Regions from separate parts of the Duganella sp. LjRoot269 genome, predicted to be linked through region 1. Evidence: predicted binding sites of a transcription regulator. Region 1 holds the regulator's gene; each other region holds the start of a gene.
What was found. Region 1 encodes FNR, which switches genes on or off when oxygen is low (the NO sensors DNR and NnrR bind a similar motif). Its sites were predicted from a motif close to TTGATNNNNATCAA; they were not measured.

Region 1 (9,940 bases):
GAGGAAATCGAGCAGGCCGCGCGCGAGCTGGGCGTTCAGTGCAAGACCATCACGGTCACGGACGACCAGCCGTACGAGGTCATCATCCGCACCGCCGAACAGCAGGGGTGCGATCTGATCTGCATGGCCTCGCACGGCCGGCGCGGCATCAAGGGCATGCTGCTGGGCAGCGAAACACAAAAGGTGCTGACCCACAGCCAGGTGCCGGTGCTGGTGTTCCGCTGACGACGGCGCCTCAGCGCCAGCTGTAGGCCAGCAGCGAAGGCAGGCTGGCCGCCAGCAGTATCAACACCAGCCCGCCGCCCACGCGCCGCAGGAAGGGCCGCCCGCCGGCCGCCGCGGCCACCAGCTTGCTGGAAGTGTTGGCCGCCAGCGCAAACAGCAGGATATGCCGGGTCGCGCCCGGCGTCAGCACGCCGCTGTCGGCCAGCGACAGGATGGAACTGGCCGCCGCGTGCACATCGACCAGGCCGACCAGCAGGGCGCCCAGCATGGCGGCCGGCGCGCCCAGATAGGTATTGGCATAGGCCAGCAGGGCCGTGGCTCCGCTCAAGATCAGCGCGAACAGCAGCGCCTGCCGGATGCTGAACACGCGGCCGCCGCGCGCCGGGCGTTGCACGGTGTCCGGCACCGTCCGCAAGGTCGCGGCCGACACCAGCAGGGTGGCCGTCATGGCGCAGCCCAGCGTGGGCGCCAGCGTCAGCAGCTGGGCCGGCGCGATGGTCAGCGCGACCACCAATAGCAGGATGTAGGTGGCCACGTTCGACAGCAGCGCCGCCGCCGCGCAGGCCGCCAGCAGGGCCGGATCGCGGCGGCAGCGCTGGCCCATGTCGGCGGTGGCGGCCACGCTGGAGACGAAGCCCGACGCCAGCCCCGTCAACGCCAGGCCCATGCGCGGACCGGCCATGCGCAGCGCGATATGCGCGCCGGCCTGCAAGCTCATCATCAACACCACCAGGCCCCACATGCGGCGCGGATTGGCGCCCAGCAGCCAGCCGTTGGCGGCGTCCGGCAGCAGCGGCCACACCACCAGCGCGGCGCCGGCCAGCATCAGGCCGTCGCGCAGCTCGCCGCTCTTGAGCGTGACGCGGACGAAATGGTGCAGCGGCGCGCGCAAATCCAGCATCGACGCCACCAGCACCGCGAGGCCGGCCGACACGGCCGGATGGGCGATCGCGTTGACGCCCAGCAGAAAACTGAGGAACAGCGCCAGCTCCGTGACCATGCCCGCTTCCTGCACGTTGCCGCGGGAATAGCTGATCAGGGCCAGCGCCACCACCAGCAGCGCTGTCGCCTGCACCAGCGCGCTGTCGATGGTCTGCGCCAGCGCGCCGGCCAGCGCCACCAGCGCAAAGCTGCGCACCCCGGCCAGCGCATGGGTGGGCGTGGCGCCCTTGCGCCGCTCGCGTTCGATGCCGATCAACATGCCGCTGCCGAGCGCCGCGCCCAGCCCGATCAAATCCGCGCCGATGTCCATGTGCGCGTCCGCGTCAGTGCGCCATCAGCACCGGCAAGCTCATCGCGCCGAGGATGGTCCGGGTGACGCCGCCCAGCGCCACCTCGCGGAAACGGGTATGGCCGTAGCCGCCCATGACCATCAGGTCGGCGTCGATGTCCGAGGCCAAGGTCAGCAGCTCGTTGCCGACGTCGAAAGGGGTGTCCCGCCGCTCGACCTCGACGGTGATGCCGTGCCGGGCCAGGTACAGCGCCAGGTCGGCGCCCGGCAACTCGCCGTGCGCCTGGTGGTGGGCGTAGGGATTGAAGATGGCCAGCGTGACCTTGGCCGCGCGCTGCAGCAGCGGTATGGCGGCGGTGACGGCGCGCGTGGCCTCGAGGCTGCCGTCCCAGGCCACCATGACCTTGTGGCCGATGCGCGCCATGCGGCCGGCGTGGGGCGTGACCAGCACCGGCCTGGGCGCGTGCAGCATCACTTGCTGGGCCAGTCCCGGCGCCGGGATGGCCGCCGCGTGATCCGGATCGGCCTGGCCAACCACCACCAGGTCGGCATAGCGGGCGTGCAGCGCCAGGCCCACATCGAGTTCGTCGTCGACGCAGCGCTTCTCGTGCGATTGCACGCCGAGCCGGCCGGCGGCGGCCGCGAAGTCGCCCAGCGCCAGGTCGGCCCGCTCGCGCAGGAAGCCGAGGTCGCCGACCTCGATCGGCATGCCCGGCGCGCCCGGCGGGAACAGGCTGGACTGCTGGATGAACCGGTTGATGCCGCTGCTGGCGACGCCGACCAGATGGGCTTCGAACGCGACCGCCAGCTGGGCCGCCATCTCGATGGCGCGCGCGGCGGGCTGGGATTTGTCGGCCTGCACGAGGATGGTTTTATAGGACATGGTCTGCTTCCTTCTTGTCATGGGTGGCTGTGGCAGGGGCAGGCGCCGGTGCGGATGCCGTTCGAAATCCTCCTGGCAGGCCAGGCAGGTCAGCGCGGCCGGCTGCACCCGCAGGCGTTCCGGCGCGACGGCGGCGCCGCAGCTGACACAGCGGCCGTAGGTGCCGGCGGCCAGGCGCGCGCAGGCGCCGTCGATGCGGCGCAAGGCGGTCAGTTCCTCGGCCAGCAGCACCATGTCGCAACCGCGCAACTGGCGGGCCACGCCGGAATCGTCCAGCATGGCCCGGTGCTCCAGCAGCGCCGCCGCCAGCCACGCCGGCGCCTGCGCCAGATGCCGGCGCAGCTGTCCGTCCAATGCGGCGCGCAGCCGGTGCAGACGGTCGGCGAGCTGGTCCAGCTCGGCTGAGGGTGGGGGATTCATGGCTACAATGTACGGGCGCGCGCAGGCCACGTCTGTAGCATCAATTGATCCAGATCAAAATCGCCGGGAATACAAGGCCGGTCGCTATGCGCATGCAAGCCGCCGCGCAACAGTTGCTTTCGAAATATTTTTTGGCATTCGGCGCGGTTCGATCGTATCATCTTGGGCATGAACGCCGGACCGGCGCAACTGTTCAGGATAGTCCGTTGAAAAATCTCCTTATCGAAGGCCAGAGCCTGGAGTGGCTGCTGGCGTCGGCCACCGACGCCATGCTGATTGTCGACCATGCCGGCGGCATCGTGCTGGGCAATCCCGCGCTGGAGCGGATGTTCGGCTACGGCCCCAACGAGTTGAGCGGCATGACGGTCGAGGCGCTGATACCGGCCCGCTTCCACCACGCCCACGTGGGCCAGCGCGGCGACTTTTTCCAGCAGCCGCGCTCGCGCGCGATGGGCGCCGGCGCCGAGCTGTTCGGGCAGCACCGCGACGGCCACGAGTTCGCCGTCGAGGTCAGCCTGTCGCCGCTGCACACCTCGCATGCGCTGCCGCTGGTGCTGGCCACCATCCACGACGTCACCGAACGCAAGAAGGCCGAGCAGGCACTGCAGGAAAGCGAGGCGCGCATGCGCGCCATCTTCGAGACCGCCGTCGACGCCATCATCACCATCGACGAGCAGGGCGTGATGGAGCGCCTGAACCCGGCCGCGCAGCGCCTGTTCGGCTACAGCGAGGCCGAGGCGGCCGGCCGCAACGTGTCGATGCTGATGCCGCAGCCGCACCGCGCGCTGCACGACGGCTACCTGGCGCACTACCGCGAGACGGGCGAACAGCGCATCATCGGCAAGGGCCGCGAAGTCGAGGGCTTGCGCAAGGATGGCAGCGTGTTCCCGATGGAGCTGTCGGTGGTCGAGATGCAGCTGGGCGCGCGGCGCATGTTCACCGGCATGGTGCGCGACATTTCCGAGCGCAAGCTGGCGGAGGAGCACAACCGCCGCCTGATGCAGGAGATCAGCAGCGCCAACGAGGAGCTGACCAACTTCGCCTACGTGGTGTCGCACGACCTGAAGGCGCCGCTGCGCGGCATCGGCTCGCTGGCCGACTGGCTGGCCACCGACTACGCCGAGCAGTTCAACGACGAAGGCAAGGAACACATGCGGCTGCTGATCAACCGGGTGCACCGCATGGGCAGCCTGATCGACGGCATCCTGCAGTATTCGCGCGTGGGCCGGGTCAAGGAAGCGCATACGCCGGTCGACCTGAACCGGCTGCTGGCCGACGTGGTGGACCTGCTGGCGCCGCCGCCGCGGTTCCGCATCACGGTCGCGCCGGGCCTGCCGACCGTGCTGATCGAGCCGACCCGCATCCAGCAGGTGTTCCACAACCTCATTTCCAACGCCATCAAATACATGGACAAGCCGGACGGACGGATCGACATCGATTGCGCCGACGACGGCAGCCACTGGCGCTTCAGCGTGCGCGACAACGGCCCCGGCATCGAGCAGCGCCATTTCGAGCGCATCTTCCAGCTGTTCCAGACGCTGGCCTCGCGCGACCGGGTCGAGAGCACCGGCGTGGGGCTGGCGCTGGCCAAGAAAATCGTAGAAATGTATCAGGGACGGATCTGGCTTGAATCGCAGACCGGGCAGGGCAGCACGTTCTGGTTCACGCTGCCCAAGTCCTCTCCGTCGCAACCCAGAACAGGACAAGCCCATGAAAGTGAGTAACAAACCCATCCTGCTGGTCGAAGACGACCACGTCGACATCATGACGATCAAGCGGGCATTGAAGGAAATCCATGTCGGCAACGCTGTGATCAGCATGGAAAACGGCGAGGCGGGCCTGGAGTATCTGCGCGACCCGGCGCAGGAACGGCCCTGCATCATCCTGCTGGACTTGAACATGCCGATCATGAACGGCATCGAGTTCCTGCAGCAGATCAAGCTCGACCCGTCGCTGCGGCGCATCCCGGTGGTGGTGCTGACCACGTCCGAGGAACAGCAGGACAAGGTGCGCAGCTTCGACCTGGGCGTGGCCGGCTACATGGCCAAGCCGGTCGACTACCGCCGCTTCGTCGAGATGATGCGCTCGATCGACCTGTACTGGACCATCAGCGAGATGCCGTGAACGCCGACCTTGCCGACAACGGCGCCGGCGCCCCAGCCGTATTGCGGGTGCTGATCGTCGAGGACGACGTGGTCGATCGCATGGCGTGCCGGCGCGCCTTCGCGGCCGATGCCACCGGCGGCTTTGCGCTGCTGGAGGCCGACAGCGGCGAGCGCGGGCTCGAGCTGGCGCGCGAGCAGCGGCCCGACTGCATCCTGCTCGACTACCATCTGCCGGACCTGACCGGCCTCGAATTCCTGGCCCACCTGAACGCCGACGGCGCCGGCCAGTCCATCCCGGTGATGATGCTGACCGGCGCCGACAGCGCCGCCGTGGCGGCCGAGGCGATGCGGCGCGGCGCGCGCGACTACCTGGTCAAGGACGTCGACGGCCGCTACCTGGAATTCCTGCCGGGGGCGATCCACCGCATGCTGCGCGAGCAGCGCCTGCTCAACGACAAGCGCCAGGCCGAGGCGCAGTTCCGCACACTGGTCGAGCAGATGCAGGCCATCACCTACATCGCCGAACTGGGCGAGGGCGGCGCGCTGCGCTACATCAGTCCGCAGATCGGCATGCTTGGCTTCACCCCGGCCGAGTGGCTGGCCGACCCCGGGCTGCACGGGCGGCAGATGGATCCGGCGCAGCGCGCGGCCACGCTGCGCGCGCTGGACGATTGCCGCCGCGACGGCAGCCCGCTGCGGCTGGAATACCGGCTGTCGGCGCGCGACGGCCAGGCGCTGTGGTTCCGCGACCAGGCCGAGCTGGTGCGCGACGACGAGGGACGGCCGCTGTTCATGCAGGGCATCATGATCGACATCACGCAGAACAAGCTGACCGAACAGGCCTTGCTGGCGTCGCAGCAGGCGCAGCGCGACCTGGCGGCGCACCAGGAAAGAATCAAGGAACACGAGCGCAAGCGCATCGCCCAGGAAATCCATGACGAGCTGGGCGGCCTGCTGACCGGCATCAAGGCCTATATTTCAGTCAGCATGGACCGCGGCGCGGCGGCCGGCGCGGCGCCCGAGCCCTTGCTGGCCGAGGCGGCAGGACTGGCCCAGGACGCGATCGAGACGGTGCGCCGGGTCATCACCGACCTGCGGCCCAGCGTGCTCGACCAGCTGGGCGTGTGGGCCGCGCTGGAATGGTATGCCGAGCAGATCGAACGCCGCTCCGGCCTGCACTGCGCCTGCGCCATCAGCCCGGCCGCGTCGGCGCTGGAGCTGGGTGCCGAGCGCAGCACGATGCTGTTCCGCATCGCGCAGGAAGCGCTGACCAATGTGGTGCGGCACGCCGAGGCCAGCGCGGTGCAGCTGCGGGTCGACTACGCCGACGGCGTGCTGCAGCTGCGCATCGACGACGACGGCAAGGGTATCGCGGCCGAGCGCTTGCTCAACCGCGAGTCCTGGGGCATCCTCGGCATGCACGAACGCAGCCGTCATTTCGACGGCGAATTGAAAATCACCGGCAGGCCGGGACAGGGCACGACCCTGCTGCTGCGCCTGCCATTGGACGCACACCATGAGCAATAATCCCATCCGCGTGCTGCTGGTCGACGACCACGCGATCGCCCGCAACGGCGTGCGCCTGATGCTGAGCACGGTCGACGACATCCGCGTCGACGGCGAAGCCTGCAACGCCAACGAGGCGCTGCAGCTGGCGCAGGCGCAGGAATTCGACGTGGCGCTGCTCGACATCACCATGCCCGGCAAGAACGGGCTGGAGCTGCTCAAGCAGTTGCGCGCCGAGCGGCCCAAGCTGGCGGTGCTGATGCTGAGCACCTACGCCGAAGACATCTACGCCGTGCGCGCGCTCAAGCTGGGTGCGGCCGGCTACCTGACCAAGGATGCGCCAACCACGGCGCTGGTGGCGGCGGTGCGCAAGGCCGCGTCCGGCGGCAAGCATGTCAGCCCGGCCCTGCTGGAAAAGCTGGCCAGCCTGATCGGCGGCGGCGAGGTGGGCAAGCTCGAGGCGCTGTCGAACCGCGAGTTGGAGGTGTTCAAGCTGATCTCGGCCGGCGAATCGCTGGTGCGCATCGGCGAGACGCTGCACCTGAGCCCCAACACGGTGACCACCTACCGCGCCCGCATCCTGGAGAAAATGGGCCTCGACAGCAATGCCGAGCTGACCCGGTATGCGTTGGAGCACGGCATCATCTAGTTTCATATTGCAAAGGTTGTAGGGGAAGCCCTACAGATTTCTGTCCGGACTCCCCTACGCGACACGGCAGCGAAGCCCGATAACCGCGCGGCCGCCGATCGCCGATACTGTCTCCATACCGCAGCCAACGCTCAGATGCTGCGAAAAACACAACAGGGAGCAGCGAACATGACGACCAACCTCCAACTGGCAACACACAATGGCGGCGCAGTGAGCAGCAGCCAGAACAAATGCGCGGTGTGCGGCTTGAAGAACCTGTGCCTGCCGGTGGGGCTGAACGACGCCGAGGTCAGCCGCCTCGACAAGATCATCGGCCGCCGCCGCCGTGTCGAACGCGACGAGAATCTATGCCGCATGGAACAGCCGTTCAACAACCTGTACGCCGTGCGCTTCGGCCATTTCAAGACCTCGCGCGTCAACCACCGCGGCGAGCAGCAGATCACCGGCTTCCAGATGGCCGGCGAGCTGCTGGGCATGGACGCCATCGGCACCGGCCAGCACGGTTGCGGCGTGGTGGCGCTGGAAGACAGCGAAGTGTGCGAGATCCCGTTCGCCCGCCTGCAGGAATTGTTCGCCGACGTGCCGCAGCTGCTGCAGCACTTCCACCGCATCATGAGCCAGGAAATCATGCGCGAGCAAAACGCGATGATGTTTCTCGCCAATATGCGGGCCGAGCAGCGCTTCGCCTTGTTCCTGCTGAATCTGTCGACGCGCTATGCGGCGCGCGGCTATTCCCCCAACAGCTACCAGCTGCGCATGTCGCGCGAGGACATCGGCGACTACCTGGGCCTGACCATCGAAAGCATCAGCCGGCTGCTGTCGCGCTTTCGCAGCAACGGCTGGATACGGGTCGACAAGCGCGACCTGACCATCGTCGACCGCGCCAGCCTCGAGGCGCTGGCGACCGGCGCCGACCAGGACGGCACCAAGGTGGCCGCCAAGGCGCTCGGCCGCACGCCGGCGGTGGCCTGAGGCAGTGAGCCTGCCTCAGGCTCAGCCCGGCGCGCGTCCCGACCGCTCGACCGCCGTCTGGCAATCCACGCACATCTGCGCGCTGGGCTCGGCCCGCAAACGGGCCGCCGCGATGGCCGCGCCGCACTGCACGCAGGTGCCGTAGCTGCCCGCGCGCACGCGCTCCAGCGCCTCGTCGACGGCGCGCAATTCCATCAATTCGTGATTGAGCAGCGCGATGTCGGTGTCGCTGAGCTGGCATGCCTCGGCCTGGTCGGCATCGATCGCGTAGCTGTTAAACAGGGCCATCTGCTGTTGTTCGTCGGCCTGGTGCAGGCGCTGGCGCAACTGCTGCGCCAGTTCGCGGCGCCGCAGCAGCAGACTGCTGTTGAGCTCGTCTATGACGTGGGCGCTGTCGGGACTCATGTCGATCTCCATTCACTTGTTCAATGCAGCCATCGTAGAGACTCGCCCGTGCAATTTGATTGATGCAAATCAAAAAGGGCCGGCTTCGGATAGAATGGTTTTTCGCGCGCAAGCAGCAGCTTGCACGCTCACTGTGAGGAGAGATGCATGACGGATCCATCGAAGTATGCACCGCCGGCGATCTGGGTCGCGCCGGCATCGTCGGGCGGCACGTTCGGCAATATCAACCGCCCGGTCGCCGGCGCCACCCACGAACAGGAACTGCCGGTCGGCAAGCATCCGCTGCAACTGTATTCGCTGGGCACGCCCAACGGCGTGAAGGTCACCATCATGCTGGAAGAGTTGCTGGCGCTCGGCCATGGCGGCGCCGAATACGACGCCTGGCTGATCCGCATCAACGAGGGCGCCCAGTTCTCCAGCGGCTTCGTGGCGGTCAATCCCAACTCCAAGATACCGGCGCTGGTCGACCGCAGCGGCGCGCAGCCGTTGCGCGTGTTCGAGTCAGGCTCCATCCTGATGTATCTGGCGGAAAAGTTCGGCGCCTTCCTGCCCACGGAAACGGCGGCGCGCACCGAAACCCTGAACTGGCTGTTCTGGCAGATGGGTTCGGCGCCGTTTGTCGGCGGCGGCTTCGGCCACTTTTACGCCTACGCGCCGGAAAAGCTGCAATATCCGATCGACCGCTACGCGATGGAAACCAAGCGCCAGCTCGACGTGCTGGACCGGCAGCTGGCCGAACACCGCTATGTCGCCGGCGACGAGTACACGATCGCCGACATGGCGGTCTGGCCGTGGTACGGCGGCATGGTGCTGGGGCAGTTGTACAGCGCCGCCGAATTCCTGTCGGTGCACGAGTACCGGCATGTGCGGCGTTGGGCCGACGAGATCGCCGCGCGTCCGGCCGTCATCCGCGGCCGCAAGGTGAACCGCACGTTCGGCAACCCCCAAGACCAGGTGCTGGAGCGGCACGACGCCGCGGATCTGGACTGACGCCGGCCGCTGGCATCGACGTCGGACCGAGGCACTGAAACACCGTGCCTGCGGTGCGTTTTGATCTGGATCATGGTTTTTTCACTCACTTGCTCTCATAGTAAAAGCCCGTTCGGCCCAAACGAGAGCATGTCATGTACCACACCAACGTCGCGCCGCCGACGGCGGCCATCCGGCTCGGAAGGGCGGGGGCGCCGCTGTTGTTGGCCTGTCTGACCGGCTGCAGCCTGCTGCGCCCGGTCGATCTGCCGCCGCCGGCGCCGGCGTTCCAGCCGCCGCCGGCCTGGTCTACCGGCCAGGCCGCCAGGTCCTCCGCGTCCGATGGCGCGGCGCTTGCCGGCTGGTGGCGCCGCTTCGACGATCCGCTGCTCGAGCAGCTGGTGACGCGCGCCCTGCAAGCGAACACCAGCATCGCGTCGGCGCGCGCTTCGCTGCAGCAGGCGCGCGCCACGCGCGATGCCGCAGCCGCAGCGCTGGCCACCGCCGTGGTCGGCAGCGCCCAGGCCCAGCGTAGCAAGCTCGACGGGGCGTCCACCACCAATAGCTACAACCTG
Region 2 (9,940 bases), 810 kb from region 1:
CGCGGATGTGGCCGTCGGCGTCGTGCTCGCAGCCCACCGTCACGGTGCCGCCGGCGCGGTTGTATTTGATGGCGTTCGACAGCAGGTTGACGATCACCTGCTTGACCCGGGTCCGGTCCGCGTGCACGAAGAACAGGCTCTCGAAGCTCGGGAAGCGCAGCTCGATGCCGCGCTGCTCGGCCTGGGGCGCCATCATGGCCTTGCAGTCGAGCAGCACCTCGGTCAGCGACATCGCCTCCTTGGACAGGCCGACCTTGCCCGATTCGATCATCGCCAGGTCGAGGATTTCATTAATCAGGCGCAGCAAATACCAGCCGGCCTGCAATATCTGGTCGATCGAGATTTTCTGCTCGATCGATGGCGGCGGCGTATCGGAGGCCATCAGCTGCGCAAAGCCGAGCACGGCGTTGAGCGGCGTGCGCAATTCATGGCTCATGCTCGATAGGAACTCGGACTTGGCCAGGTTGGCTTTTTCCGCCGCCGCCTTCGCGCTTGCCAGTTCGACATTGTTTTCCTGCAGCTTGTGCTCGAAATGCTTGCGGTCGGTGACGTCGCGCGCCGCCGCGAACACGCCCTGCAGCTTGCGGTCGCGGTCGTGGAAAGTGGAGGCGTTGAACGACACCACCGTTTCCAAGCCTTCGCGCGACAGCGCCGTCAGCTCGTAATTGGTCAGCTTGCCCTCGCGCAGCACGCGCGAGATGCCCGCCTGGGCCAGTGCCGGATCGGTGAAGTAGTTCTTGAACGGCGCGCCGATCAGTTCATCGCGGGTGCAGCCGGTCAGCGACTCCATCTGCTGGTTGACGTCGGTGATGATGCCGCGCGGGTCGGTCGCCATCAGCGCGTCGATGTTCGACTCGATCAGCGAGCGGGTGTAGAACTGCTGGTCGCGCAGCCGCTGGTCGAGCAGCGCCTGCTCGGCTTCGACCTGCTTGCGCACGGTGTTGTCGGTGCCGATCAGCAGGTAGCCGATAATGTCGCCCTGGTCGTCGCGCAGCGCCGTCACCGACACCATGGCCGGGAAGCGGCTGCCGTCCTGGCGGATATAGGTCAGCTCGTAGATATCCTCGATGCCGCGCGAGGCCTTGAACACCAGCGCCTCGAAGCCCGGCGTGATCGGCGTGCCCAGCTCGATGCTCAGCGTATGCGCGCGCGCGATCACCTCCAGCGGATCGGAAATATCGGCCGGGGTGATCTTGTTCATCACGTCGGCGGCCTTGTAGCCCAGCATGCGCTCGGCGCCGACGTTGAAAATCTGGATCACGCCCTGCGCGTCGGTGGCGATGCTGGAGAAGTTGGCGCTGTTGAAGATCGCGTTTTGCAGCGCGCCGGCCTTCTGCAACGCCTCCTCGGCGCGCTTGCGCGCGGTGTTGTCGGTGCCGATCAGCAGATAGCCGATGATGGTTTCCTGGTCGTCGCGCAGCGCCGTCACCGACACCATGGCCGGGAAGCGGCTGCCATCCTGGCGGATATAGGTCAGTTCGTAGATATCCTCGATGCCGCGCGAGGCCTTGAACACCAGCGCCTCGAAGCCCGGCGTGATCCGCGTGCCCAGTTCCAGGCTGAGCGCGGCGGCGCGCGCGATCAGCTCGCGCGGATCGGAAATGTCGGCCGGGGTGATCTTGTCCATCACGTCGGCGGCCTTGTAGCCCAGCATGCGCTCGGCGCCGACATTGAAAATCTGGATCACGCCCTGGGCGTCGGTGGCGATGCTGGAGAAATTGGCGCTGTTGAAAATGGCGTCCTGCAGCGCCCCCGCCTTCAATAGCAGTTGCCCATCGTACAGCGAGCGGTCGACGATCAAGATATTTCTCCCCGGTGTCACATAATGGAATTGGCACGAGCATCCGTTGCGCATGGCGGCGCGGGGCGGAGGTCGTGAAAGAAGTGCGTTATGAGCAACAGCTAGGCGGTGGAGGCCGAGGCAACCCGCAGTGCGCATGCGGGCTGAATGATGGGACGTCGCGAAGTATGGAGATAAAACCTGTAACTTGTGCCCACAATAGCACAGTGTGGGCTCCGAGTCGTGAAGTGGTTTGCCGCCGACAGTCAGCGCGTCATCAGCACCGGCAGCGTCATGCGGTTCAGTATGCTGCGCGTGGCGCCGCCCAGCAGCAGTTCGCGGAAGCGCGTGTGTCCGTAGCAGCCCATCACCAGCAGGTCGGCATCGACCTCGGCCGCCAGCGACAGCAGGCCCTCGCCGACGTCGTCGGCCTGGCGCACCACCACGTCGAGCTTGACGCCGTGACGCGCCAGATAAGCGCCCAGGTCGGCCCCGGGCTGCTGGCCGTGCGCGCCGTACACCTGTTGCGGATTGAACACCGCCAGCGTCACCAGCGCCGCCTTCCGCAGCAGCGGCAGCGCGGCGGCGATGGCGCGGCTGGCCGCCATGCCGCCGTCCCAGGCCAGCAGCGGCCGCTCGCCGAGGCGCTCGAAGCGGCCCTCGCGGGGGATCACCAGCACCGGCCGCGGGCAATGCAGGATCAGCTCCTGCGGCAAACTGTCGTCCGCAGGGTGGCCGTGGCCGGCCTGGCCGACGACGACCAGGTCGCAATAGCGCGACTGCAGCACCAGGCTGTCGATCATGCTGTCGTCGCTCAGGCGCACTTCAGACGACGCCACGCCCAGCCCGCTGGCGGTGGCGGTGAACTGGTCCAGCGCCTGCCGGGCCGGCTCGATCAGCCCGCTCAAGTCCTGCGGCAGCAGCGGGATGCCCGCCGCCGCCGCGTTGCACTCATACATCAGCGGGTTGATGCCCGTGCTGGCCAGGCCGACCAGATGGGCTTGCTCGGCGATGGCGATGCGGCTGGCGCAAGCGGCTATGTGGCCGGCGCGCGCCGACGCTCCGGCGTGCACCAATATCGTCTTGTATGACATATTTGCTCCTCGGTGTGTGATCGCTACGACGCGGCGCCCGCCGGCGCGGCCTGCCCCATCGCCTGCAGCGCGATGGCCAGCGCGGTATCGGCGGTGGCCAGGTGCAGTTCGAACCACGGCAGGATCAGGCCGGCGGCCTTGCGTCCGGCGGCGATGTCGCCCGGCTCCAGCCCGTGCAGCGTGGCCAGCACCCGGGCGTGCTGCTCGCGGTGCGAGCAGATCGCCGGATAATCGATCGCCTCCATCAGCGATTCTTCCAGCCGGAAGTCCTCCTCCAGCGCGTCGGTCAGCCGCGCCATGCCGGCCTCGAATTGCTCGTCCGGCCCGTCCAGCAGCTGCTTGACCTGCTCGGCCAGGGCCTGGTGCGCCTCGTCGAACAGCGGGATCCCCAGCGCCATGTCGGCGCTCCAGCCTGTCGTTTCCATGATGTCCTCCGCAATCGCGATCCTTGGTGGTCGATGCAACGATTATGGTTGGCCGGGGTTCCGGCTGTATTTGATCCAGATCAAATACTTCGGCTATCCCGCTCACTACACTGCCTCGCAAGCCTTCCGTTCCGGCAGCGCACCTTTGCGGGCATCCCATGAATGAATCCGACGACACCATACAAAACATCACCTACGACGAGTTAAGCGTCGGCCAGAACGCCCGCCTGAGCCGCCGCCTGACCAAGGAAGACATCCTCGCCTTCGCCGCGGTCTCGGGCGACGTCAACCCCGCCCACGTCGATCCGGAATATGCCGATCACACGCTGTTCCATGGCGTCATCGCGCACGGCATGTGGGGTGCGGCGCTGATCTCGCGCCTGCTGGGCACGGCCCTGCCCGGCCCCGGCACGATTTACCTGGCGCAGACGCTGCAGTTCCTGAAGCCGGTGCGCATCGGCGACGAGCTGCGCATCACCGCCACGGTGACGGCCAAGGATGACGTCAACAAGCATGTGCTGCTCGATTGCGAAATCAAGAACCAGACCGGCGCGGTGGTGCTGACCGGCGTGGCCACCGTCATCGCCCCCGGCGAGAAGGTGCGCCGGCCGCGCGCCCAGCTGCCCCAGCTGAACCTGTCGCAGGCGCACACCCACTACGCCGGCCTGCTGGCCAGGGCCGCCCCGCTGGCGCCGCTGCGCTGCGCCGTGGTCCACCCGTGCGACGGCCCATCGCTGTGCGGCGCGCTGGACGCGGCGCAGCACGGCCTGATCGTGCCGCTGCTGATCGGGCCGCAGGAGCGGCTGCGCTCAGTGGCCGAGGCCGCCGGCCGTTCGCTGGAAGGCGTCACGCTGGTCGACGTTCCGCACAGCCACGCGGCGGCCGCGCGCGGGGCCGCGATGGCCGCCGCCGGCGAGGTCGACATGATGATGAAGGGCAGCCTGCATACCGACGAGCTGATCGCCGCCGTGCTGGCCGAGCCGGCGCTGCGCACCGCGCGCCGGCTGACCCATGTGTTCCATACCGAAGTGCCGCTGTACGACAAGGTGCTGCTCATTTCCGACGGCGCGCTGAACATCCAGCCTACGCTGCTCGACAAGGTCGACATCGTGCAGAACGCCGTCGACCTGGCGCACGTGCTGGGCATCGCCGAGCCGCGGGTCGCCATCCTGTCGGCGGTCGAGACGGTGACGCCGAAGATGCCGTCGACATTGGACGCGGCCGCCCTGTGCAAGATGGCCGAGCGCGGCCAGATCCACGGCGCGCTGCTCGACGGCCCGCTGGCCTTCGACAACGCCATCTCGCCGGCGGCCGCGCGCGCCAAGGGCATCGTCTCGACGGTGGCCGGCCACGCCGACATCCTGATCGCGCCCGACCTGGAGGCCGGCAACCTGCTGGCCAAGCAGCTCGAATACCTGGCCGGCGCCGCCGTCTGCGGCGTGGTGCTGGGGGCGCGCGTGCCGATCGCCCTCACCAGCCGCGCCGACGGCGCCGCCGCCCGCACCGCCTCGGCCGCGCTGGCGCTGCTGCTGGCGCACAGTTACCGGCAGCAGCGGCCATGAGCGACTACCGCCGCGTGGTGCTGGCGGTCAACGCCGGCTCCTCTTCGCTCAAGTTCGCGCTCTACCCTTGCCGTGGCGGGCACACCCAGGCGGCCATCCTGAGCGGCGTGGCGGAAGGCCTGGAGCCCGGCGGCCAGCCGCAGGTCAGCCTGCACGCGCCGGCCTCGGACGCGCAGCCGGCGCCGCTGGCGTCCGGCGACGGCGACCCGTTCGAACGGGCGCTGCGGCGGCTGCGCACGCTGCTCGACGAGCACGCCGGGCCGGTGCGGCTGGCGGCGGTGGCGCACCGCATCGTGCACGGCGGCGAGCGCCATGCCGCCTCGATCCGCCTCGACGACGACGCGCTGGCCTACCTCGACACGCTGGCGCCGCTGGCGCCGCTGCACCAGCCGCACAACCTGGCGGCGGTGCGGGCCTGCCGCCGCGCCTATCCCGACGTGCCGCAGATCGGCTGCTTCGACACCGGCTTCCACGCCAGCCTGCCGGCCGAGGAACAGCTGTTCGCGCTGCCGCAGGCGCTGCGCGCCGAGGGCATCCGCCGCTACGGCTTTCACGGCCTGTCCTACCGCTACCTGGCCGCCCGCCTGGCGACGCTGACGCGGCGCGCCGGCGGACGCGTGCTGATGGCGCACCTGGGCAACGGCGCCAGCGTGTGCGCGATGCGCGCCGGCCGCAGCATCGCCACCAGCATGGGCTTTTCCGCGCTGGACGGCCTGATGATGGGCACCCGCAGCGGCGCCGTCGATCCCGGCGTGCTGCTGTACCTGCTGCGCCAGGGCTGGACGCCGCAACGCATCGAGAACCTGCTGTACCGCGAGTCCGGTCTGCTGGGCGTGTCCGGCCTGTCGGCCGACATGCGCACGCTGCGCGCCAGCGGCACGGCGGCCGCGCGCCAGGCCATCGCGCTGTTCGAACACCGGCTGGTGCAGGCCTGCGGCGCGCTGACGGCGTCGCTGGAAGGCCTCGACCTGCTGGCCTTCACCGGCGGCATCGGCGAGCACGACGCCGCCCTGCGCCGGGACGCCTGCGCCCGTTTGCGCCACCTGGGCGTGGTGCTCGATCCGGCCCGCAACCTGGCGGCCGACGGCCGCGCCGCCTTGCCCATCCATGCGGCCGGCAGCGCGGTCGAGGTGTGGGTGGTGCCCACCGACGAAGGCCGCGTCGCCGCGGCCGACGCGGCCGCGCTGGTGGACGGCGGTCCTTGACGCGCGCACGGCGCACGCCGGCGGCCTAGCCGACGCCGGCCTCGCGGTAGCAGTCGCGGCCGGCGTGCTTGGCCGCATACATGGCGTCGTCGCTAAGCCCCAGCAATTGCTCGGGGGTGGCGCCGTCGCGCGGGAAGAAGGCCAGTCCGATGCTGGCCGACACCCCCACATGACGGCCGCTGGCCAGCCGGATCGGCGCGCGCACCGAGTCCAGCGCGCGCTCGACCACGGCCACCGCCTCGTGCTCGGCGCCCAGCTCGGCCAGCACCAGCACGAACTCGTCGCCCCCCAGCCGCGCCACCGTGTCGTTGGCGCGCACCGCCTGCAGCAGCCGGGCCGCTACCGCGACCAGCACGGCGTCGCCGGCCTCATGGCCGCAACTGTCGTTGACGGCCTTGAAACCGTCGAGGTCGATCGAGCAGACCGCCAGCAGATGACCGCTGCGCGCGGCGACGGCCAGCCCCTGGGTCAGGCGGTCGCGCAGCAGGCGCCGGTTCGGCAAATGGGTCAGCGGATCCAGGTAGGCCAGCTGCTCGACCTGGTCCTGGCGCAGCCGCTGCTCGGTGATGTCGCTGAAGAAGGCGATGTAGTGGAGCAGCGTGCCGTCCGCGCCGGTCACCGCGCTGAGCGACAACTGCGCGGCGAACAGGCTGCCGTCGCGGCGCCGGTCCCAGATCTGGCCGTGCCAGTGGCCGCGCGCGTCCAGGCTGCGCCAGATGCCCTGGTAGAACGCGGCATCGTGCTTGCCGGACTTGAGCAGCCGCGGATTCTGGCCGATCAGCTGCTCCCGCGTATAGCCGCTCATGGTCTCGAACGCCCGGTTGACCTCGATGATGGCGTGGTCGGGGCCGACGATGAGGATGCCGTCGGCGATGGCGCCGAACACGCTGGCCGCCAGCGCCACCCTGGCGTCGGCCCGTTCGCGCGCCTGCTGCAGCCGGTTGAACTGGCGCGCCAGCAGCCGGATCTCAGCCGGTCCCTCCAGCGTGGCGCGGGCGCCCGGCGCGCCCGCCGCCGCCAGCGCGGTGGCCCGGCGCAGGCTGCGCAGCGACGCCAGCGCGCGATGCAGCAGCGCCCACGCCAGCAGGCAGGCCAGCAACATGGCGGCGGCGATCTGGCCGCCGATCAGGCGCAGGCGCTCGCCCACTTTCTGGCGCAGCAGATCGCGTGGAATGAACACGGCCACCGTGCAGCCGCTGACGGCCGAACGGCTGTAGCCGACGAACGACGGCGTTCCCTCCAGCGTCGCGCTGACGAACATGCCTTCGGCGCTGGTCTGCATGGCGGTGAGCAGGTCGGCGATGGCGGGGTGGCCGACATAGCGCGCGGCGGCCGTCGAGCGTCCCACCAGCACGCCGCCGGGCGCGATCCAGGCGCCGATCCAGCCGTCGGCCAGCTGGTCGCGCACGGCGGCGGCAAACAGCGGCGCCGCCGCCTCCTGGTACACCAGCACGCCGGCCGGACCGCCGCCGGTCGTCGTCAGCGCCACCGCGACCGCCACCTGCGGCACGGCCGCCGGCACGCAGGCGCTGGCCGGCGCGGCGCCGGGGCCCAGCTGGCGCAGCAACGACGCCAGCGCGGCCGGCGACAGCCCGGCATCGGCCGCCGCCGTGGTGAACTGCGGCGCGCCGCCGGCGTCAAGCAGCGTCGCCGCCGCCCCGGCGGGCAGCGCGGCCAGCAGCCGGCGCCGGCCGGCGCCGTCGGGCTCACCGCTGGCCGGCAGCGCGGCCGCCAGCACCGCCGCGGTCGAGCGCATGCGCGCCATCGACTGGTCCAGTTCACGCGACAGCCCCCTGGCCGCCAGCAGGCTGCTGCCTTCGAGCTGGGTTTCCCCGCGCTGGTTCAGCAACAGCAGCACCACGCCGCCGATCAGCAGGCCGGGTAGCAGCAGCAGCGCGAAATACACGCTCAGGCTATTGCAGCGGGTAAGCATTTTTTCTCCCATTTGGCCTGTCCGGGCTCTACCTCAAGCGTAGGCAGCGGGACCGCGAAAAAAAATGCGCCAGATCAAATAATGGTGGAATGGCGGCCGATCCGGCGAAGTTTGATCCAGATCATAAAATTTGAAGATAGGCTTTGATAGCCTGAAGATTCCCGCATCCCGTGGCCCTGCCGCCATTTGAAGGAGTCTGCCATGTCATACAAAACCATCCTGGTCCATGTCGACCAGTCATCCCACGCCGCAACGCGCATCGCACTGGCCGCCCAGCTGGCCGCCAGCCAGGACGCGCACCTGATCGGCGCGGCGCTGACCGGCCTGACCATGGAGTATTACCGCAACAGCGGCGCGACGTTTGCCGGGCCGCTGCCGCAGGAGGAACTGGACGAGATCACGCGCCGCGGCGAACAGGCGCTCGAGCGCTTCGAGGCGCAGGCGCGCGCCGCCGGCGTCAGCTACGAGCGCCGCTACAGCGACGACGAACCCGAGGTCGGCCTGGTGCTGCAGGCGCGCTACGCCGACCTGGTGGTGCTCAGCCAGACCGATCCCGCCACCGAAGGCCTGGCCATGCTGCGCAAGCTGCCCGAGTACGTGGCGCTGTACGGCGGCCGGCCGGTGCTGATGGTGCCGTACGCCGGCGCCTTCCCGCACCTGGACCGCCACGCGCTGGTGGCCTGGGACGGCAGCCGCGCGGCCACCCGCGCCGTCACCGACGCGCTGCCGCTGTTGCGCAAGAGCGCGCGCACCACGCTGGCGCTGTTCAATGCCGAGCGCCAGTACGGCGTGCACGGCGAACAGCCGGGCGCCGACATCGCGCTGTTCCTGGCGCGCCACGGCGTCAAGGTCGAGGTGCTGCAACAGACCACGGCGCCCGGCATGGACGTCGGCAACGCGCTGCTGTCGCTGGCGGCCGACGTCGGCGCCGACCTGCTGGTCGCGGGGGCCTACGGCCACCAGCGCTGGCGCGAGATGGTGCTGGGCGGCGTCACGCGCCGCTTGCTGCAATCGATGACGCTGCCGGTGCTGATGTCGCACTGACGCGCCGCCCGCCACCAAGGAGTGCCGCCATGTCCTACCGTTCGATCCTGGTGCACGCCGACCAGACCCCGGCCGCCGCCGCCCGCATGGCGCTGGCGGTACGCCTGGCGCTTGCCTGCGGCGCGCACCTGACGGCGCTGGCCTGCACCGGCCTGTCCCGCTTCACGCCCTTGAGCGACCCGCTGCGGCAAGGGCCGCTGGTGCCCGAACAGCTGCAGCGCTGGCGCGACCAGGCGCAGACCAGCCTGGCCGCGTTCGACGCCATCGCGCGCCGCGCCGGTCTGCACGCGGCCACCTCGCGGCTGGCCGATGACGCCCCGGAGGATGCCCTGCTGCTGCAGGCGCCCTACCACGACCTGCTGGTGCTGGGCCAGACCGACCCGCAGGCGGCCACGCCCGGCGCCATCCGCGACCTGCCGCAGGAGCTGCTGCTCAACTGCGCCCGGCCCCTGCTGCTGGCGCCGTGCAGGCCGGCGGACGACGGCGATGCCGAAGGTCCCCTGCGCCATCCGCTGCTGGCCTGGGACGGCAGCCGCCAGGCCGCGCGCACCATCGGCGACGCGCTGCCGCTGTTGAAACTGGCGCAAAAGGCGACACTGCTGGTGCTCAACGCCGAAGCGCGAGCGGACCGGCATGGCGCCGAACCGGGCGCCGACATGGCGCTGTTCCTGGCGCGGCATGGCGTGCGCGCCGAGGTGATGCGCGAATTCACGACCGCCGATATCGGCGACGCGCTGCTGTGCGTGGCCGCCGAACTGCGCTGCGACCTGCTGGTCATGGGCGGCTACGGCCATCGTCGCGCGCGCGAGACGCTGCTGGGCGGCGCCACCCGCACCGTGCTGCGCGACATGACGCTGCCGGTGCTGATCGCCCATTGACCTCTTGAACAACGACCCG
Region 3 (9,940 bases), 2.7 Mb from region 1:
GGTAGCGGTAGCCGTCGATGGCCTCGTCGCGCGCCAGCTCGATGGCGCCGTACAGCACTTCGTCCTTGCCCTGGTTGAGCAGCTTGCGCAGCAGGCGCTGGAAGTCGAGCGCCTTTTGCGCCAGTTCGGCGCGGGTGCTGTCGGCCACGATGTCGTTGTTGAATTCGCCGTCCGCCAGGTCCAGCGCCAAGGCGCACAATTCGGTGGTTTGCTGCTCGTCTTTCAGTTCCGGGGAGTTGGCGGATTTGCGCGGTACGGGGCGCTTATTTTTAGGCATTTTTTCTTATCGGTCGGTGTGGAAGGCTTCGTGCAGTTCGTCGAGCAGGTCGGCGGTTTCATCTTCGGACAGGCCGAGGTGGCGGCAGGCGCCATCGCCGCCTTTTTCCCATTCATAGGACAGGCTGCGGCCATGGAAGCGCGCGATGCCTTTTTCCGCCAGCAGCGCCAGCGCCACCAGCGAGCGCACGGCGTCGTCGGTGGCCGGGTCGTCCAGCACGCGGTAATCGTGGTGCAGCAGGATGGCCCAGGAGACGTCCGGCGACAGCCCCCAGTTGCGCGCCAGCAGGCAGCCGATGGCGGCGTGGTTGGTGCTGTAGCGGCTGTCCTCGATGGCGGTGAACGGGGTCTCGGCGTCCTCGCAGGCGTCGGCGTAGGTGCCGGCGTAGTCGGTGAAGCGGTTCATCAGCAGCGGCACGCCGATGTCGCAGAACAGGCCGAAGGTGTGGGCGATGTCGGGCGGCGCGATGCGCAGCTTTTGCGAGAAGAACACCACGGCCTGGGCGCGCCGGGAGGAGATTTCCCAGAACGCGTTGAGGTCGGCCTCCTTGCCTTCGATGGCCTGGCGCGCCAGCAGCCCGGTCAGCAGCGCGGCGCACTGGTTGATGCCGAGGAAGTTGATGCCCTGCTCGACCGACTTGGCCTTGCGCGCGGCGCCGAAGAACGGCGAGTTGGCCAGCTTGAGCAGCGCGCCGGACATGCCGACGTCGTTGCCGATGATGCGGGCGATCTTGCGCGGCGACGGATCGGGCAGCGCCAGCTCGCGCTGCAGGTCGACAAGCAGGCTGGGCCGGGGCGGAATGCGGATCGAGCGCATCAGCGCGTCTTCTACCGCGTTTTCTGCTGGCATGGCTTTGGCTGCAACTGTCATCATCGTGTTCATCTTGGGGTAAGGGCGGCGCGCGATGCTATTTCATCATGATGTTATTTCATCACTATAAACCAGGGCGCCAACTCATGCTGGGCATGCTTACTCCGATTATCGCCGCAAGCGCGCGCCGGCGGCATGAATTTCTCCCGATTTTCTGGCCGCGCCGCCGTATTTTGTCGCTTTGTACCGAGCGTCGCGGCGATTCGATAATCATTTGTCACGTGTTTCATGAGCCTCCAGGCCATGTTGACGTTTACAATACATGGATGAATACGCTACTTGCAGGCATAGATTTCAGCGCGCCCTCGCACGAGGTGGCGCGCCAGCTGATCGGCGTGACCTTGCTGGTCGACGGCGTCGGCGGGCGCATCGTCGAGACCGAGGCATACGACGGCACCGAGCCGGCCGCCCACACCTTCAACGGGCCGACCCCGCGCAATTTCTCGATGTTCGGGCCGCCCGGGCGCAGCTATGTGTACCGCTCGCACGGCCTGCACTGGTGTTTGAATTTTGTCTGCCGCGAGGAGGGCCACGGCGCCGGGGTGCTGATCCGCGCGCTGGAGCCGGTGGCGGGGCTGGAATTGATGCGCGAGCGGCGCGGCCTGGAAGACGAGCGGCTGCTGTGCTCGGGACCGGGGCGGCTGTGCCAGGCGCTGGGCGTGACGCGGGCCCTGAACAACTGGCCGCTGGACGCGCCGCCGTTCGAGCTGCTGCCGCGCGACCATGCGCCGAAGATTGCGTTGGAAGTGCTAGCCGGCCCGCGCATCGGCATTTCCAAAGCCGTGGAGCTGCCGTGGCGCTTCGTGCAGGCCGGCTCGCGCTTTTTGAGCAAGCCCATGCGTTGAAGCCTGGGCCGGCGCCAGCTTGAACACCGACATCACCTCGGACAGGTGGCTGGCCTGATCCTGCAGGCTGGCCGCCGCCGCCGCGGCCTGCTCGACCAGCGCGGCGTTCTGCTGCGTCATGTCGTCCATCTGCCCGACCGCCTGGTTGACCTCGGCGATGCCCTGCGCCTGCTCGGCGCTGGCCTCGCTGATGCGGGCGATGATGTCGTTCACCTGGCGCACCGAGGCGACGATGTCGTCCATGCGTTCGCCGGCCTGCTGCACCGAGGCGCTGCCGCTGTCGATGGTGGAGACCGAGGCCGCGATCAGCGCCTTGATTTCCCTGGCCGCGGCGGCCGAGCGTTGCGCCAGCGTGCGTACTTCCGAGGCCACCACGGCGAAGCCGCGCCCCTGCTCGCCGGCGCGCGCCGCCTCCACCGCCGCGTTCAGCGCCAGGATATTGGTCTGGAACGAGATGCCGTCGATGACGCCGATGATGTCGACGATCTGGCGCGAGCTGGCGCGGATCGAGGCCATCGTCCGCACCGCCTGCTGCACCGCCGTGCCGCCGTGCTGCGCCAGCTCGGAGGCGCCGGCCGCCAGGGTGCAGGCCTGGCGCGCGTTGGCGGCGTTCTGCTGCACCGCCTGCGTCAGGCTGTCCATCGCGCTGGCGGTCTGCTCCAGCGAGCTGGCCTGCATCTCGGTGCGGGTCGACAGGTCGAGGTTGCCGCTGGCGATTTCGTGGGCGGCGGTGTCGATCGAGCGCACCGAAGCCATGATGGCGGTCAGCGTCTGCGTCAGGTTGTGCATGGTCTGGTCCAGCATGCGGGCGGTGTCGGCGATCTCGTCGCGGCCGTCGTTGCGCCGGCCGGTGCCGAGGCGGCCGGCGGCCAGCGCCACCACCACGTCGGCGATGGCGCGGATGTCGCGCAGCATGGCGCCGCGCACCGCCATCGTCACGCCGATCGACAGCGCGATCGACAGCAGCACCATGACCGCCATGGTCGTGCTCAGCGCGTGGAACTCGGCCTTGGCGCGCGCGTGCGCCTGTTCGCTGTAGCGCTTTTCCAGCGCCGACAACTGCGCCAGCTGTTCGTTCAGCAGCAGGAATTGTTTTTCCGCGCGCGCCATCGAGTTGGTGGCGATGCTCTGGTCCATCTGCGCCATGTCCATGGTTTCCAGCACGGCTTTGCGATAGGCGTTCAGCGACAGCAGCGACTGCCCGACGATCTTGCGTTCGTCGTCGGTATCGGCGGCAGGATCTGCCGCGGCATCGGCCAGCTGGCGCAGCTGGGTCTCGATATCGGCGTGGGCGGTCTTGATCTGCCGGCTCAGCGCGTCGAGCCGCGCCTGCGCGAAGCTGCCGTTGACCCAGGCCAGCAGCTGGTAGATGTGGGCGTGGGCGTAGCGGGCGTCGCCGGAGACGTCGGCCGCGATCTTCAGGCGCGCGGCGCGCACCTGCACCAGGTTTTCCAGCGAGGCGTTTTGTCGCACCATGCCGTAGTAAGAGGCGGCGGCCGTCACGATCAGCAGCAGCAGCACCAGGCACGGCGCCAGCAGCAGTTTGGGACCGATACGCAGTTTCTTCAGCATGATGCGCTCCCGCTATTTTTTGTAGATGCCCGCTTCCAGCACCGCATCGCCGATGCGCAGGATGTAGGTGGTCTTGGCTTCGAGCTTGCCGCTGGTGGGGTTCTTGTACATGTAGTCGACCCAGCCGTGGCCCTTCCTGGCGGCCAGCTCGATGATCTCGCGGCGGTATTTCTTGCCGTTGGCGTCGGGCACGTCGGTCAGGTCCTTGCCGACGATGGACGGATTGATCGGGTGCGCCAGCACGATGCCGGTGTTGATGTCGCGCAGGTCGACATACAGCGAGCCCTGGACGTAGTCAGGGTCCTTGGCGCTGATCTTCTTCATCATCTCTTCCTTGCCGTGCGCCTTGATGAAGGCGGCGCCTTTCTCGGCCATGGCGATGGCGTCTTTTTCGGTCGGCTCGGCGGCGCGGGCGGGCAGGCACAGCACGGCGGCGGCCAGGGTGGCGGCGGTCAGTCTCATGACGTTTCCTCGATGGTGGCGGGCGGGATTGCTTCGATGAACTGTACGCCGGCGGGGGCGCGGCGAATTGCGGTGTCGCAAGTTCTGGCCGTGTGGCAACGTCGGATGCGGTCTGCATCAATGCAAAATATCTTTCCATACATCAGTTGATTTGCGGCAATCGAACGGTGGGGCGCGGGGCCTAGCATGCAGTTTCCGCCACCTCACTGCGATAGGAACCCGCGATGACCACTACTCCGATTTCGTCCTGGAATGCCGCCGGCGCACAGGCGCCCAAGTTCAAGCCGTTCATCCGCCAGACCATCCCCAACTCGCGCCAATGGGAGTGGATCCCGCGCGACCTGCAGGAAGCGGTGCAGGTGGTGTCGCACGTGCTGCCGTTCCGCACCAATGAATATGTGCTCGACCACCTGATCGACTGGAACAACATCCCCGACGATCCGATCTACCGCCTGACCTTCCCCCACCGCGACATGCTGGCGCCGGACGACTACGCGCAGCTGCGCGAGCTGGTGCTGGGCCGAGCCAACCAGGCCGCGCTGGTGGAGCTGGTGCGCAAGATCCGCATGCGCATGAACCCCCATCCGGCCGGGCAGATGACGCACAACGTGCCGCGCGTGAACGACGCGCCGCTCAAGGGCCTGCAGCACAAGTACAAGGAGACGGTGTTGTTCTTCCCCAGCGCGGGGCAGACCTGCCACGCCTACTGCACCTTCTGCTTCCGCTGGCCGCAGTTCGTCGGCATGGACGACATGAAGTTCGACGCCAAGGAGTCGCACGAGCTGGCGTCCTACCTGAAAATGCACCCGGAGGTGACCGACGTGCTGATCACCGGCGGCGATCCTCTGATCATGAACACGCGCTCGCTGGAGGCCTACATCGAACCGCTGCTGGTCCCGGAGCTGGCGCATATCCAGAACATCCGCATCGGCACCAAGTCGGTGGCGTACTGGCCGCAGCGCTTCGTCTCGGACCGCGACGCCGATGACTTGCTGCGGCTGTTCGAGCGCGTGGTCGCCAGCGGCAAGAACATGGCGATCATGGGCCATTACAACCACGCGATCGAACTGCGGCCGGAGATCGCGCAGCAGGCGGTCAAGCGCATCGTCGGCACCGGCGCCACCCTGCGCATGCAGGGGCCGCTGATACGGCATATCAACGAAGATCCGAAAAGCTGGGCGGAACTGTGGCAGACCGGCGTGCGGCTGGGCGCCATTCCCTACTATATGTTCGTCGAGCGCGACACCGGGCCGCGCGAGTATTTCCAGCTGCCGCTGGCGCGCGCGCACGAGATCTTCCAGCAGGCGTACCAGATGGTGTCGGGCCTGTCGCGCACCGTGCGCGGGCCGTCGATGAGCGCCTTCCCCGGCAAGGTGGTGATCGACGGTGTCGTGACCATCGGAGGCGAGAAGCTGTTCGCGTTGCAGTTCCTGCAGGCGCGCAATCCGGACTGGGTGCGCAGGCCGTTCTATGCGAAATTCGATCCGCAGGCGACCTGGATGGACGAGCTGAAGCCGGCCTTCGGCAAGGACAAGTTCTTCTTCGAGGAGGAGGGCGGCAGCCGCAGCGAGTTCGGCGCCGAGCCACCGGGCCAGCGCAAGGTGATCCCGCTGATCTCTGCGCGCCAGGAAGAGGCCATGCGCGCTGCCGCCGAATGCGATTCGCACACGGCCGCCTAGGGGGATGCGATGACGGCGCCGCCCCCCAGGCTGTCCGGCCGCGCCGTGTTCGTGCTGGTGTTCCTGCCGTTCGCGCTGGGGCATTATCTGTCGAGCCTGATGCGCACCGTGAACGCGACGCTGGCGCCGCAGCTGGTGGCGGCGCTGTCGCTGACGCCCGGCCAGCTTGGCCTGCTGACCAGCGCCTACTTCTTTTCGTTCGCGCTGGTGCAACTGCCGGTGGGCATGGCGCTGGACCGCTGGGGGCCGGCCAGGGTGCAGCTGCCGATGCTGATGCTGGCCGCCGTCGGCGCGCTGGCCTTCGCGGGCGGCCATGATTTCGCCCAGTTGCTGCTGGCGCGCGCGCTGATCGGGCTGGGACTGGGCGGCTGCTTCATGTCGGCGGTGAAGGCGATCTCGACCTGGATCGCGCCGGCGCGGCTGCCGTCGGTGCAGGGCTACCTGATCGCGGTGGGCGGCCTGGGCGCGGCCTCGGCCACCCTGCCGGTGCGGCTGGCGCTGCACTACACCGACTGGCGCGGGCTGTTCGTCTGGCTGGCGGCGGCTGCGGCCGGCACCGGGCTGCTGATCCGGCTGCTGGCGCCGGCCCACCCCCAAACTGGAACGCGGCGGCCGGCAACGCTGGCGGCGATGCGCGAGGTGGTCTGCCATCCGGCCTTCCGCGAGGCGGCGCAGCTGGTGCTGGTGCCGCACACGGTGTTCTTCGGCATGCAGGGCTTGTGGATCAGCCGCTGGCTGGCCGACGTCGCGCACTTTTCCGAGGAGGCGGTGGCCTACCTGCTGTACCTGGGCATGGCGGCGATCATCTTCGGCGCCATCGCGGTCGGCATGATCACCGAGTGGGCCGGCCGGCGCGGCGTGCGGCCGCTCAGCGTGGCGGCGGCCGGCGTGGCGCTGTTCATCGTGGTGCAGCTGGGTTTCGTCTGCAACTGGGCGCCCAGCTACCAGCTGTTGTCGGTGTTGTTTACGCTGGTCGGCACGGTGACCGGCATCGAATATGCGATCGTCGCGCAAAGCCTGCCCGGCGCGCTGACGGGACGCGGCGCCACCTGCCTGAACCTGATGATCTTCCTCGGCGCGTTCGCGGTGCAGGCGGGCTTCGGCGCGCTGGTCGGCTGCTGGCGGCCGAACATCATGCAACAGTATCCGGCGCAGGCCTACCGGGTCGCGTTCGCGGTGCTGGTGTTGTTGCAAATGCCGGGACTGCTGTTTTTCCTGCGCCGGCGCTGGGGACGGGCGGCACATTCCGGTAAAATGGAACTCCAATCCGGCAGCCCGGCGACCAGCCCTCGAATGCGCGATGACTACTTATCAAAACGTTTTTAGCACCCTGCCGCAGACCTGGCAGGACTGGATCATGGAAAACCTGGCGCGCGCCTGCAGCCCGCTCGATATGGCCAACAGCATGGCGCGCTCGGGGCAGCACAGCATGGCGGTGGCCCGCGCGGCCATCGACGAGGCGCTGGCGCTGCGGGCGCGCGGCATCGACAGCGCCGGCGCAGGTTCGGCCCATGCGCCAGCGCCGGTGCCTGCCAGCGCCTTCGAGGCGCCGCAGGAGATGCCCTACATCGACATCAGCCGCAACCTGGTGGCGGCGCCGGACCGCGAGGTCGAGGTGCTGTTCGTGCTCAAGCAGCCGCAGGTCATCCTGCTGGGGAATGTGCTCAGCGACGAGGAGTGCGATGCCATCGTCTCCCATTGCGGCGGGCGCTACACGCGCTCGACGGTGACCGCCGAAGCGGATGGCGCCAGCGTGGTGCACGAGGGCCGCACCAGCGAGATGGCCTTCATCCAGCGCGGCGAGGCCGAGGTGGCCGAGCGCATCGACCGCCGGCTGGCGGCGCTGGCGCACTGGTCGCCCGAGTGCAGCGAGCCGTTCCAACTGCAGAAATACGGCAAGACGCAGGAGTACCGGCCGCACTACGACTGGCTCGATCCGGACAGCGCCGGCCATCGCAGCCACCTGGCGCGCGGCGGCCAGCGGCTGGCCACCTTCATCCTGTACCTGTGCGATGTGGACCAGGGCGGCGGCACGATATTCCCCGGCATCGGGCTCGAAGTGTTCCCGAAAAAGGGCAACGCGCTGTGGTTCCTGAACACCGACGCCAACCACCAGCCGGACAAGCAAACCCTGCACGGCGGGGCGCCGGTGGTCAGCGGCACCAAGATCATCGCCAACAAATGGCTGAGGCAGGGACGCTACGGTTAAAATAGCAGCGACTTTTTAACCTAGGAATCCCATGAGACTCGTGCGCTACGGCCGTCCCGGCAAAGAAAAACCAGGCTTGATCGACGATGAAGGCAAGCTGCGCGACCTGTCCGGCGTGATCGCCGACATCGGCGCCGAACAGCTGGCGCCCAAGGCGCTGCGCAAGCTGGAGAAGATCGCCCATGCGTCGCTGCCGCTGGTGCGCGGCAATCCGCGCTACGGCGTGCCGCTGGCGAAGGTCGGCAAATTCATCGGCATCGGCCTCAATTATTCGGACCACGCGGCCGAAACGGGCATGCCGATACCGAAGGAGCCGATCGTCTTCATGAAGGCGATTTCCTGCCTGTCCGGCCCGGACGACCCGGTCATGCTGCCGCAAGGCTCGAAGAAGACCGACTGGGAAGTGGAACTGGGCGTGGTGATCGGCACGCGCGCGCAGTACGTCAGCGAGGCGGACGCGCTGAAGCACGTGGCCGGCTATTGCGTGGTCAACGACCTGTCGGAGCGCTCGTTCCAGCTGGAGCGCGGCCCGCAGTGGGACAAGGGCAAGGGCTGCGACACCTTCGGCCCGGTCGGCCCGTGGCTGGTGACGCAGGAAGACATCTACGACGTGCAGAAGCTGGACCTGTACCTGGAGCTGAACGGCAAGCGCATGCAGACCGGCTGCACCGACACGATGATTTTTTCGGTGGCGCAGATCGTCAGCTACCTGTCCAGGTTCATGACCCTGGAGCCGGGCGACGTCATCGCCACCGGCACGCCGCCGGGCGTGGGCCAGGGCCGCAAGCCGCAGCGCTTCCTCAAGAAAGGCGACGTCCTGCGGCTGGGCATCGCCGGCCTGGGCGAGCAGCAGCAGGAAGTCGTGGCCTGGACGGCGAAGAAATAATCACGTCACCGCGGCCAGCGCGCGGGTCAGCGAGTCGGCCAGCCGGCTGGTGATTTCGGCCAGCTCGGCCTCGGTGGCGATGAACGGCGGCGCCAGCAAAATATGGTCGCCCCGGCGGCCGTCGATGGTGCCGCCCATCGGATACACCATCAATCCGCGCGCCATGGCCTGGTCCTTGACCGCCGCGTGCAGCTTCAGCGCCGGATCGAACGGCGCCTTGCTGGCGCGGTCCCGCACCAGCTCCAGCGCCAGCAGCATGCCGCGCCCGCGGATGTCGCCGACGTGCGGATGGGCGCCGAAGGCTTCCTTCAGCATGCGCTTGAACGACGCGCCGCGCACCGTGACGGCGCCCAGCAGGCAATCCCGTTGTATCACCTTCTGCACCGCCAGCGCGGCGGCGGCGGCCACCGGATGGCCCATGTAGGTATGGCCGTGCTGGAAGGCGCCGCTGCCGTCGCGCAGCCGCCGCACCACGTGATCGCGCGCCAGCACCGCGCCGATCGGCTGGTAGCCGGCACCCAGTCCCTTGCCCAGCACCGCCAGGTCCGGCACCACGTTTTCCTGTTCGAACGCGTAGAGCGTGCCGGTGCGGCCCATGCCGCACATGACTTCATCGGCGATCAGCAGGATGCCGTACCGGTCGCACAGCGCGCGCACGCCCTTGAAGTAGCCGGGCGTCGGCGGCACGGCGCCGGCGGTGGCGCCGACCACCGTCTCGGCGACAAAGCCGATCACCCGTTCCGGCCCGGCGTCGAGGATGGCCGCCTCCAGTTCGGCCAGCAGGGCGGCGGTGTAGTCGCCCACGGTCTGGCCTTCGGCGCGGTCGCGGTATTCGTAGCAGGGCGACACGTGCGGCACGTCGATCAGCAGCGGCTCGAACGGGCGGCGGCGCCACTCGTTGCCGCCGATGGCCAGCGCGCCCAGCGTGTTGCCGTGGTAGCTCTGGCGGCGGGCGATGAACACGCTGCGTTCCATCTGGCCGGCTTCGACGTGGTACTGGCGCGCCAGCTTGAGGGCGGTCTCCATCGCTTCCGAGCCGCCGGAGACCAGGTAGACGTGATCGAGGTCGCCGGGAGCGTCGTTGGCCAGGCGCGCCGCCAGTTCCTCGGCCGCCTCGGAGCTGAAGAAGGCGGTGTGGGC

Region 2: the regulator FNR is predicted to act here: its motif matches at 8,111-8,124, upstream of ACSQ3S_RS21555 (universal stress protein).
Region 3: the regulator FNR is predicted to act here: its motif matches at 4,173-4,186, upstream of ACSQ3S_RS30190 (KamA family radical SAM protein).

Annotation. Positions count from the first base shown of each region.
Region 1 is NZ_CAXUSL020000001.1:4,010,956-4,020,895, reverse strand. It holds gene ACSQ3S_RS17995 (universal stress protein) at 1-225, shown strand, start outside; gene ACSQ3S_RS17990 (MgtC/SapB family protein) at 236-1,477, opposite strand; gene ACSQ3S_RS17985 (universal stress protein) at 1,491-2,759, opposite strand; gene ACSQ3S_RS17980 (sensor histidine kinase) at 2,966-4,483, shown strand; gene ACSQ3S_RS17975 (response regulator) at 4,470-4,883, shown strand; gene ACSQ3S_RS17970 (response regulator) at 4,880-6,391, shown strand; gene ACSQ3S_RS17965 (response regulator) at 6,381-7,019, shown strand; gene fnr (fumarate/nitrate reduction transcriptional regulator Fnr) at 7,188-7,991, shown strand; gene ACSQ3S_RS17955 (TraR/DksA family transcriptional regulator) at 8,013-8,396, opposite strand; gene yghU (glutathione-dependent disulfide-bond oxidoreductase) at 8,544-9,386, shown strand; gene ACSQ3S_RS17945 (efflux transporter outer membrane subunit) at 9,521-9,940, shown strand, end outside.
Region 2 is NZ_CAXUSL020000001.1:4,820,592-4,830,531, forward strand. It holds gene ACSQ3S_RS21525 (PAS domain S-box protein) at 1-1,801, opposite strand, end outside; gene ACSQ3S_RS21530 (universal stress protein) at 2,047-2,874, opposite strand; gene ACSQ3S_RS21535 (bacteriohemerythrin) at 2,898-3,299, opposite strand; gene ACSQ3S_RS21540 (bifunctional enoyl-CoA hydratase/phosphate acetyltransferase) at 3,458-4,861, shown strand; gene ACSQ3S_RS21545 (acetate/propionate family kinase) at 4,858-6,066, shown strand; gene ACSQ3S_RS21550 (diguanylate cyclase domain-containing protein) at 6,092-7,999, opposite strand; gene ACSQ3S_RS21555 (universal stress protein) at 8,201-9,043, shown strand; gene ACSQ3S_RS21560 (universal stress protein) at 9,073-9,921, shown strand.
Region 3 is NZ_CAXUSL020000001.1:6,751,013-6,760,952, reverse strand. It holds gene ACSQ3S_RS30220 (DUF2863 family protein) at 1-277, opposite strand, end outside; gene ACSQ3S_RS30215 (HDOD domain-containing protein) at 284-1,150, opposite strand; gene ACSQ3S_RS30210 (hypothetical protein) at 1,201-1,377, opposite strand; gene ACSQ3S_RS30205 (DNA-3-methyladenine glycosylase) at 1,414-1,992, shown strand; gene ACSQ3S_RS30200 (methyl-accepting chemotaxis protein) at 1,897-3,564, opposite strand; gene ACSQ3S_RS30195 (cache domain-containing protein) at 3,577-4,026, opposite strand; gene ACSQ3S_RS30190 (KamA family radical SAM protein) at 4,251-5,705, shown strand; gene ACSQ3S_RS30185 (MFS transporter) at 5,715-7,031, shown strand; gene ACSQ3S_RS30180 (2OG-Fe(II) oxygenase) at 7,006-7,914, shown strand; gene ACSQ3S_RS30175 (fumarylacetoacetate hydrolase family protein) at 7,946-8,800, shown strand; gene ACSQ3S_RS30170 (aspartate aminotransferase family protein) at 8,801-9,940, opposite strand, start outside.